One region of the Priestia sp. YIM B13552 genome, then DNA from elsewhere that is predicted to be linked to it. Evidence: riboswitches for the same ligand, from Rfam matches in the RefSeq annotation. Region 1 holds a riboswitch; the other holds the start of a gene.
The links. A riboswitch is a leader RNA that binds a small molecule or an ion and turns the genes downstream of it on or off. The one in region 1 is predicted to bind S-adenosylmethionine.

Region 2: another riboswitch for S-adenosylmethionine. It lies ahead of ACFX40_RS18975 (phosphoadenylyl-sulfate reductase); the one in region 1 lies ahead of ACFX40_RS02400 (bifunctional homocysteine S-methyltransferase/methylenetetrahydrofolate reductase).

What each region holds. Positions count from the first base shown of each region.
Region 1 covers NZ_JBHZOU010000001.1:472,223-477,341, forward strand. The annotation lists gene ACFX40_RS02395 (YkvI family membrane protein) at 1-839, opposite strand, end outside; SAM riboswitch class I at 1,183-1,289, shown strand; gene ACFX40_RS02400 (bifunctional homocysteine S-methyltransferase/methylenetetrahydrofolate reductase) at 1,397-3,235, shown strand; gene metH (methionine synthase) at 3,236-5,119, shown strand, end outside.
Region 2 covers NZ_JBHZOU010000004.1:370,038-375,156, reverse strand. The annotation lists gene ACFX40_RS18980 (sulfate permease) at 1-662, opposite strand, end outside; gene ACFX40_RS18975 (phosphoadenylyl-sulfate reductase) at 682-1,395, opposite strand; SAM riboswitch class I at 1,650-1,752, opposite strand; gene cdaS (sporulation-specific diadenylate cyclase CdaS) at 2,065-2,691, shown strand; gene ACFX40_RS18965 (VOC family protein) at 2,789-3,172, shown strand; gene ACFX40_RS18960 (potassium channel family protein) at 3,240-4,028, shown strand; gene ACFX40_RS18955 (YugN-like family protein) at 4,038-4,442, opposite strand; gene ACFX40_RS18950 (hypothetical protein) at 4,496-4,696, opposite strand; gene ACFX40_RS18945 (glucose-6-phosphate isomerase) at 4,827-5,119, opposite strand, start outside.

The sequences.
Region 1 (5,119 bases):
ACATTTCCAATCAATGTAGTAAAAATCTCGCCTAACACAACTACCGTAAATAAAACATTCACCCACGCTGAGATATTTTTAACAACGGCACTCATCGGAATATCAAGTTGAAATGAATAAGGCAAATTGGAAAGGGCAAGATGAGTAGAAACAAGCATAAACGTAAGTACACATCCTCCTATTACGGCCCCTTTTTTAATCACGCTCCTATCTTTCACGGAGCTTCCTAATGGAACTAAAACAGCCTGAGCCAAAGCTAGATTTAGGGAAATATATAAAAAGGGACTAACCGCCCACTTCCACTGCGTGACGAGCGTTAAATCCGGCTTCGTTTGAATCAGTGAGAAATAGCTGATATTTGGCACAAAGATGATAAAAGCAAATGAAAGCATCATCGGCACAACAAGAGAATTAACCATTAAAATACCGTTAATTCCTTTGGCGATAAATATATAAGTTAAAACAATTGTAAAAATCATCCCAACAGGAGGCCATAGCCCGAACTGTTCTTTTCCTATTGCTCCCGTACTCGCTAGCATGACTGAAGTTACTCCAAATAAAATGACAATCATTACACCGTTTACCGCTTTTCCAAGCACATCACCAAATAAATATGTATTAAGCTGCTGATAAGAAGAAGCCCCAATTGCGTGCGAAAGCAGCATCATTTTCGAACCTAGCCAAATAAAAAACAAGCCGCTGACCAAAATCCCGACCATTCCAAGTTCCCCGTACTGTGTAAAAAATTGAACTATTTCCTTGCCTGTTGCAAAACCGGCTCCTACAACAGTGCCTACATACGTAGCAGCAACCTGCAGCGTGAGTTTCCACCTTTTCATGCCCATCACCCTTCTACCCTTCATAGTTCACTATATGTAGAAACGGTAAAAAAAAGACGAGCCTTTTTACGTGTAAATCTACGCATATCCCAGCGCTTGTGCCTTTTCGTTTATTTTTTATTTTTCATTTTCTTTTTGTATTTTTCACAAAAACTCCTTAACCCCTAACATAACAGTCATTTTCAAACAAAATATACGGATATTTTCCCTTTAGCTTTTAAATTTTCCTCAATATTTGCTGGAAATTCACAATTTACTGTTGTATAATTTCTAAAAATCAGATAAATTATTAAATAAGTATTCTTTCTATTTAAAAAAATATGTTTCAATTATATACAATTGATTCTTATCATGAGAGGTGGAGGGACTGGCCCTTTGAAACCTCAGCAACCAGTCGTTAGAGACATGGTGCTAAATCCAGCAAGCAATTTATTGCTTGGAAGATAAGAAGGCGAAAAAAGTCTTCTTCTTAAGAAGACTTTTTCTATTTTATCGGCATATTGCATAAAACGAATCACTCGTGAAATAGAAGCGGAACAATTTAAGGAGGTTTTGACATGGGGTTACTTGAAGATTTAAAGTCTAAAATTTTAATTGGGGATGGTGCCACTGGTACCCTCCTTTACTCACACGGTATTGACAGCTGTTTTGAAGAACTAAACATCACCAAACCAGAAGAGGTTTCTCGTATTCACAGAGCCTATGTAGAAGCTGGTGCAAACGTTATTCAAACAAATACGTACGCTGCTAATTATCAAAAACTTGCCCGTTATGGATTAGAAGATTCAGTTAAAGACATCAATGTTGCTGGTGTAAAATTAGCGAAACAAGCTGCAAAAGATCAGGCTTACGTGGTTGGTACACTCGGCGGAATTCGTTCTTTCCAAAAAAACGCTATTAGTTTAGAAGAAGTTAAGCGAAGCATTCGTGAACAAATGTTTTGGCTTTTAAATGAAGGCGTGGATGGCCTTTTGTTTGAAACATACTATGATTTCGAAGAATTAAAAACCGTTCTTACACTGGCAAGAAAAGAAACGGATAAGCCTATTATTACCCACGTTTCCCTGCATGATATTGGCGTACTGCAAGATGGGCGTCCTTTAGCAGATGCATTAAAAGAATTAGAAGACTTAGGAGCAGATGTTGTCGGGCTAAACTGCCGTTTAGGTCCTTATCATATGATTCAGTCTCTTGAAGAAGTACCGCTTCCTGATCGTGCTTTCTTATCTGCTTACCCTAATGCCAGCCTTCCGGCGTATGTGGAAGGAAAGCTGGAGTATGAAACGAATGAAGACTACTTTGTAGAAAGCGCACGTTTATTCCGCGAACAAGGGGTTCGCTTAATTGGAGGATGCTGCGGTACAACACCAGCTCACGTACGCGCAATGTCATCTGCCTTAAAAGACCTGCCTCCGATTACAAGCAAAGTCGTTAAAATGAGACCAGCCGTTACGGTTCAAGAGCGTGAGCAGCAGGATAAACCTCATATGCATGAAATTGTGAAAAAGCGCCGCTCGGTTATCGTCGAGCTAGATCCGCCTAAACAGCTGGGTCCGACGAAATTTTTAGAAGGTGCAAAAGCACTCGATAAAGTCGGCGTAGATGCTATTACATTAGCTGATAATTCTCTTGCCTCACCTCGCATCAGCAACTTGGCAATGGCAACACTGATGCAGCAAGAAACAAAAGCACGACCGCTTATTCATATTACCTGTCGCGATCGAAATTTAATTGGACTTCAATCTCATTTAATGGGACTTCATACGCTAGGAATGAATCAAGTGCTTGCAATTACCGGTGATCCGTCAAAAGTTGGCGATTTCCCTGGCGCCACTTCTGTCTACGATTTATCTTCATTTGACTTGATTAGTTTAATCGCTCAGTTTAATGAAGGACTATCTTATTCCGGGAAACCGCTTGGTCAAAAAACCAATTTTTCCATCGCGGCTGCCTTTAACCCAAACGTGCGTCACTTAGACCGAGCCGTTCAGCGTTTGGAAAAGAAAATCGATTGTGGGGCTCACTATTTCATTACTCAGCCTCTCTATTCAACTAAGCAAATTGAAGAGGTATATGAAGCAACCAAACATTTAACAACACCGGTATACATCGGGATCATGCCGTTAACAAGCGCGAGAAACGCTCGATTTATTCACCATGAAGTACCTGGAATTAAATTATCAGAAGATATTCTAGAACGCATGGACGCAACGGGAAATGACCGGATTCGCGGTGAAGTCGAAGGCCTTGCGATTGCAAAAAACTTAATTGATACAGCATATGAGCTATTTGACGGTATTTACTTAATTACGCCGTTTATGCGCTATGAAATGACTGAAATTCTAACACGCTATATTCATGACAAGCAACTTGTTACATCAGAAAGGAAGATATAAATGAGCTCACTTATCGAACAACAACTAAAGAAGCGAATACTCGTCATCGATGGAGCAATGGGAACGATGATTCAAGATGCTGATTTAACCGCTGAAGATTTCGGCGGCGAAGAATATGAAGGCTGCAACGAATATTTGACTCGAACAGCGCCTCATGTCATTCAGCGCATTCATGAAGAGTACTTTGCAGCAGGTGCTGACATCATTGAAACCAATACGTTTGGCTCAACATCTACCGTACTTGATGAATACGATTTAGGTCACTTGGCGTATGAATTGAATATCGAAGCTGTGAAGCTTGCTTGTGCAGCCCGCGATAAATATTCAACTCCCGAATGGCCTAGGTTCGTAGCTGGAGCTATCGGTCCTACCACTAAAACTCTCTCTGTTACCGGAGGTATTACATTCCCTGAGTTAGTAGAATCGTACGAAGAGCAAGCTCGAGGTTTGTTAGACGGCGGCGTTGACTTGCTTTTAGTCGAAACCTGTCAAGACATGCTGAACGTAAAAGCCGCATTTCTAGGCATTACAGCGGCGTTTGAAAAACTAAAAACCGAAGTTCCTATTATGATTTCAGGAACAATTGAGCCGATGGGAACAACTCTCGCTGGTCAAGATATCGAATCTTTTTACTTATCACTGGAACACATGAAGCCTCTTTCAGTCGGACTTAACTGCGCGACAGGCCCTGAATTTATGACGGATCATATTCGCTCTCTTTCAGACCTAGCCACTTCAGCAGTTAGCTGTTATCCAAACGCTGGACTTCCGGATGAAGAAGGCAATTATCATGAATCTCCTGAGCTGCTTGCTCAAAAAATTAAAGGGTTTGCTGATAAAGGCTGGCTGAACTTTGTAGGCGGATGCTGCGGTACAACGCCTGCTCATATTAAAGCACTGGCTGAAGCGGTAAAAGAGGTTGCTCCTCGTTCGCTTGATCGCTCCGAGCATAACCATGCTGTAACCGGTATTGAACCACTTGTATATGACGATTCTATGCGCCCTCTTTTTGTGGGAGAACGTACGAATGTAATCGGTTCTCGCAAATTCAAGCGTCTGATTGCGGAAGGAAAAATTGAAGAAGCATCTGAAATTGCGCGTGCTCAAGTTAAAAATGGTGCTCACGTTATTGATATTTGCTTAGCAGATCCGGACCGTGAAGAAATGGAAGACATGGAGGAGTTTATTCAAGAAGTTGTAAAAAAAGTGAAGGTTCCTCTTGTAATCGATTCAACCGACGAGAAAGTTATTGAAAAAGCTTTAACGTACTCGCAAGGTAAGGTCATTATTAACTCCATTAACTTAGAAGATGGTGAAGAGCGTTTTGATGCAATCTTACCGCTAGTAAAAAAATTCGGTGCAGCTCTGGTTGTCGGTACAATCGATGAAACAGGCATGGCCGTTACTGCAGAACGAAAAGTAGAGATTGCAAAACGCTCACATGATTTACTTGTTGAAAAACATGGCTTTAATCCAAAAGATATTATTTTTGACCCTCTTGTGTTTCCTGTAGGGACTGGTGATGAACAATATATTGGTTCTGCTGAAGAAACAGTTAAAGGAATTAAAATGATTAAAGAAGCCCTGCCTGATTGCCTGACCATTCTTGGCGTAAGTAACGTGTCATTCGGTCTTCCTCCAGTCGGACGTGAAGTACTAAATGCGGTTTACCTTTATCACTGTACGCAGGCTGGACTGGATTATGCCATTGTTAATACAGAAAAATTAGAACGCTATGCTTCTATTCCAGAAGCTGAAATTGAGCTTGCTAATGCGTTATTATTTAACACAACTGATGAAACGTTAAGCACGTTCACCGACTTTTATCGTGATAAAAAGAAAGAAGCAAAAGTAGAAATTTCTACGCTAACACTCGAAGAACGA
Region 2 (5,119 bases), on a different contig from region 1:
AGTAAAAGAGCTCCGAGCGCCACAGCCAGTCCTCCTGTTATGACACCCGTTGTGGCATCCATTAATCCAGCTCCTACTAGAGGACCGACAGCATTTGCCACGTTATTCATTCCAGCTGAGAAGGCTTCAAAGAATCCCGTGGCTATAACTAAAATCGTTAAAACTCTTTTCCACTTTCCCTCTGCTTCTTTTTTATGCGCTCTGCGTTTTATCACTTTTCCAATCAAAAAAGCAATGACAAATGAAACCAGCGGAACAATAATCCAAAAAGACATGACAACTAAAAGTTTTTCCACATACAGAGATTGATAAGCTACTCCTACTCCAACAACTGAACCAACCGTTACTTCACTTGTTGATAGAGGGATACCAATTAAATTCGCGAAAAAGAGTGACAGCGTTGCAGCAGCCAGAATGATAATAACTAATTCTACTGACAGCAATTTTTCAGGTATGATACCTGAACTGATGGTTTTTACCACCTCGCCGCCTCCGATAATGGCTCCGAGCACAATACCTACAGCACAGATGAACAAGGCTACTCTTCGCTTTTTAATCGCACCGGAGCCGTATGAAACGCCCATAGCTGCTGCTGCACCGCTTGCCCCGATATTCATTGCAAAAAAAAGCGCAATGATAAAGGCAACATATAAAAGCATCATTTATTCAGCTCTTTCGTATTTAAGATTCGTGTAATCCGCATTCAACTTTTTGTGTACCTGCCCATCTTCCTGAACGTAAATCGTCTACATTGTAGGCAGGTGCGGTACAAGGCTCACAGCCGATGCTTGGGTAGCCTTGATCATGAAGTTTGTTATATGGTAAATCATGCTTATACACATAGCGCCAAACTTCTTTCCAAGACCAATGAATTAACGGGCAGACTTTAACTTTCTTGAATTTCTCATCTTTATTAAAATAATTCGTGTTGGCACGAGATTCAGACTGCTCGCGTCTCAAACCAGAAATCCACGCATCATAAGGAGCAAGAGATTCCCTTAACGGGATGATTTTTCGAATTTGACAGCATAGGTTAGGCTGACTCTTCCAAAGCTCATCTCCATGTTTCTCAGCTTGTTCTGCAAGAGTTAAATCCGGTTTTTTTATATGAATACGCAAATCAGGAAAGCGTTCTTTAATTGCATCAATCACTTCATATGTTTCTTTAAAATGAACGCCCGTATCTAAAAAGACAATTTCAGCATCTTTTTTCACTTTTGAAATTAAATCAATTAACACAATCCCTTCAATACCAAAGCTTGATGCGTAAATAATTGAATCTCCGTAGGTATCATACGCCCACTGCAATGCTGAAAGGGCTCCTTTTGTTTCATCTTCACTGTCGAACTCTGGAAATGTATCACTCCAGTTTTCGTACGTATATAAGTCTGCCATTTTCTTCACTCCAATTCTTAGTTATCCGCGTTATCCAATAAAAAAAGGCGGTTTTACCCACTAGAATTGGATAAAACCGCCTCTAGTGTGTCTAGTCAGCGAAACTATTTAATTCTTACTTTTCTTCGACGTGCTCAAAGATTTGTTTTAAGTCGGGGGTTACAGTCATTGATGTCCCTCCTTAAATTATCGCTTGCGCTATATCAAAATAAAAAGTCTTCCATATTGAAAGACTGGGTAGGCAATAACTTTTTACCTTATCTTTCAAAATGATACACACTTTGCTGGAATTAGCACCTTGCTAAGCAGGTTGCCGGGGTTCAGCGGGCCAGATCCCTCCACCACTCTTGATAAGCATTTTTTAAAAATTTTAGCATATTTAGAATATTTGTCAACATTAAAAATCATATATCCGATAAGAAAACTATACTTTAAATTCACAGAAATATCTATACTTTTATTTAAAACAACATATGTAAATTTAAACCAAATGTGAACATATCAGTTTATAAAACGCTTTCTTTTTCCTCAACTTTTTATATTCTCTTCCTAAATAAAACACAACACCTCTCTATAAAATTAATAAGGGATTTATAAGCTTTACGGATAATTCACCCACATTAGCACACATTACAGATAACACTGACTGACAGATAGGAGCTATATAAGATGGAGAGACATTCCTTTCAATTAGACGATACAATTAAAAATAATGTGCGAACATATTTACAGCAAATTTCAACTGAAGCCTCTAATTTAATTAAACATTTAGATACGAGTGATCATTGTATCCTATGTGATTTTGAGGAGATGAGAAGGTTATTTCAAGATGTTCAAGCTACGGCCGCCTCTTATTACTTGCGTCATTATCTATCGCCTTATACATTTGAATATGCTGCTCTGTCCTTAGCTATTCATAACCTTTCTGAGAAACGTCACGGTGCTTTAATTGTCATTGAACGGGAACAAAATGTAGACCCTCTTATTCAAAAGGGAATGCCTATTCAAGCTCCTGTCAGCGCTACGCTAGTTGAGACACTGTTCTACCCAGGGACACCCTTACATGACGGAGCCGTCCTAATTAGAAATAATCAGCTTATCTCAGCTGCTAATGTTTTACCTCTCTCGTCTATTATTTCAACGACCAAAAAATTGGGAACACGTCACCGTGCAGCCATTGGAATGTCGGAAAAATCGGATGCATTAATTTTAGTTGTATCTGAAGAAACAGGCAAAATTTCGTTTGCTCTTGATGGAAGCCTCTACCCTATTCACTCCAGCAAAAATATGATTTAAGAGCCCTTTCCTGATAAGCAGCCCCATCTTGACTTCTATATCCTTTCTCTTTAATATATTTCATAGTTTTTACATACTATAGATACGGGTGATGCATATGGCAATTTTAAAATTTGAACATGTAGGCGTTCAAGTAAAGGATATAGAAGAATCTATTGAGTTCTATACGCAAAAAGTGGGATTAGAGCTCATCGAAACACTGCCACATACCGATCCGTCTTTGAAGCTAGCTTTTCTAGGTTTAGAAGGCAATGTAATCGTAGAGTTAATTCAAGGGTATAACTCAAGCTTACCTAACGAAGGTAAAGTTCATCATTTTGCGCTGGCGGTAGACGGAATTGAAGAGGAGTTTGAGCGTTTAAAATCAGCAGGTGTTTCATTTGTGGAAGAAAACATTGTAACTTTGCCAAATGGAGCAAGATACTTATTTTTCTACGGTCCAGACAAAGAATGGATTGAATATTACGAAGTAAAAAGATAAAGATATCTTATACCTTCAGTGAAAAATGGTCATACTGTGGCTATGACTAATCACTGGAGGTTTTTTTATGATGGAATGGCTATTATTTCGACTTTTCCGTCGTTCTATTTTAGTGCGGCTTCTTTTTATTATCGGCTGCCTTGTTCTACTTTTTGGCATGCTTATACATTTCCTAGAGCCGCAAACGTTTGGGAATGTATTTGAAGGAATTTGGTGGGTTATTATTACAATCTCTACTATAGGGTACGGTGATTTTGCTCCGACCACTACGATTGGAAGGTTAGCTGCAATTATTTTAGTCCTGATCGGAACGGGATTTATTACCACTTATTTTGTTACGCTTTCTAAAATTGCTGTTTCCGCTGAGAGCGCTTATTTGGAAGGAAATTTAAAATTTTATGGAAAAGATCACTTCATCGTTGTTGGGTGGAATGAGCGCGCCAAACTCGTGTTAGAGTCTTATCGCGACGCATTTCATAAAGAAGACATTGTTCTTATCGACGACTCTCTGACTAAAAATCCCATGATTTGTGATCGCGTTCATTTTATTAAAGGAAGTCCTTCTCATTATGAAGTATTAGAACTTGCCAACGCTCGGTACGCAAAAAAAGTGCTGATTACTGCCGATCAGCATAAGACAGAAGAATATGCAGACATGAATACGATTGTTACGTTAGTCGCTCTGCAAGGATTGAACCCTTCTATTTACAGCATCGTTGAACTGTTAACAAAAAAGCATATTCAAAATGCACAAAATTTGGGGGTGAATGAAATGATCAAAACAAATGAGTTGATTAGTCAAGTCATGTACGAACATATTTTTGTGAAAAAATTAGAGAGTTTAAAAAAAGAATAGTTCCTTCAATTACTGAAGCAGCGCATCTTCTGCCTCTCTAATTAGCTCTTCTCCTAAGCTGATATACTTTTCTGGAAATGAAGCGTCTGCGTCTTGGGGTTCTGCAAACTGATTAAATGAAGCACTCACATTTCCATTGTGAACATCGTCATCTAGACCAATTTGATATTTATGTGAAAGTAAAAATGGCGTCCCAATCTGTACGGTTGTTCCTTTAGAATCCAGTTCTCCGTTCGTAGCTGTAAACGGGATACGTAAAAACTGATAGCCGACTTCATCATTCATCTTATAGTCGAATGAACCATGGTCGTAATCCCAATTCCCTCCAATGTTATACCCAAGCGGCTTAAGCGTTTTTTCTAATTCGTAAAGCTTGAATAATGTGCCTTCTAATCTTGAAGATAATTCAATCATGTTATCCCTCCTCTGTTTTAACATGTCCTTTTTCCAGCGTTTTATCCTTTATCTCAAAAGCAAAAAAGAGGTTGAGTCATAACGAAATGAATCCAATCTAAAGGCGAACAAACTGGATAAAGCAGCTCGTATAAATCGCTTGTGATACCGCAGTTGATGTCCGTGCAAGGCTTCGCTTTCCGCGCGCGGGCGTGAGCCTCCTCATCGCTTGCGCTTTTCCCGCAGGAGTCTTCTTCGCCTTGCCCTCCAATCAACTGCTAAAAGGACCTAAACAGATGAAACTATATTCACCATAACAAAAAAAACGAACCACTCATCAAACATGTTGATCAATGGTTCGTTTTTCAATTGGGCTAAAATACTTTTGTACCGCCCTCTTTTTACTTATTTCAAACGCTTTTCTAATTCTGCTTTTTTCTCTTCAAAACCAGGTTTTCCAAGAAGAGCAAACATATTTACTTTGTATGCTTCTACTCCCGGCTGATCGAATGGGTTTACGCCTAATAAATAGCCGCTGATTGCACATGCTTTTTCGAAGAAATATACAACATATCCGAACGTATACTCATCTAGCGCAGGAATGTTCACAACTAAGTTTGGAACGCCTCCATCTGTGTGAGCAAGCATTGTACCTTGGAACGCTTTTTTATTTACAAAGTCAACTGTTTCACCAGCTA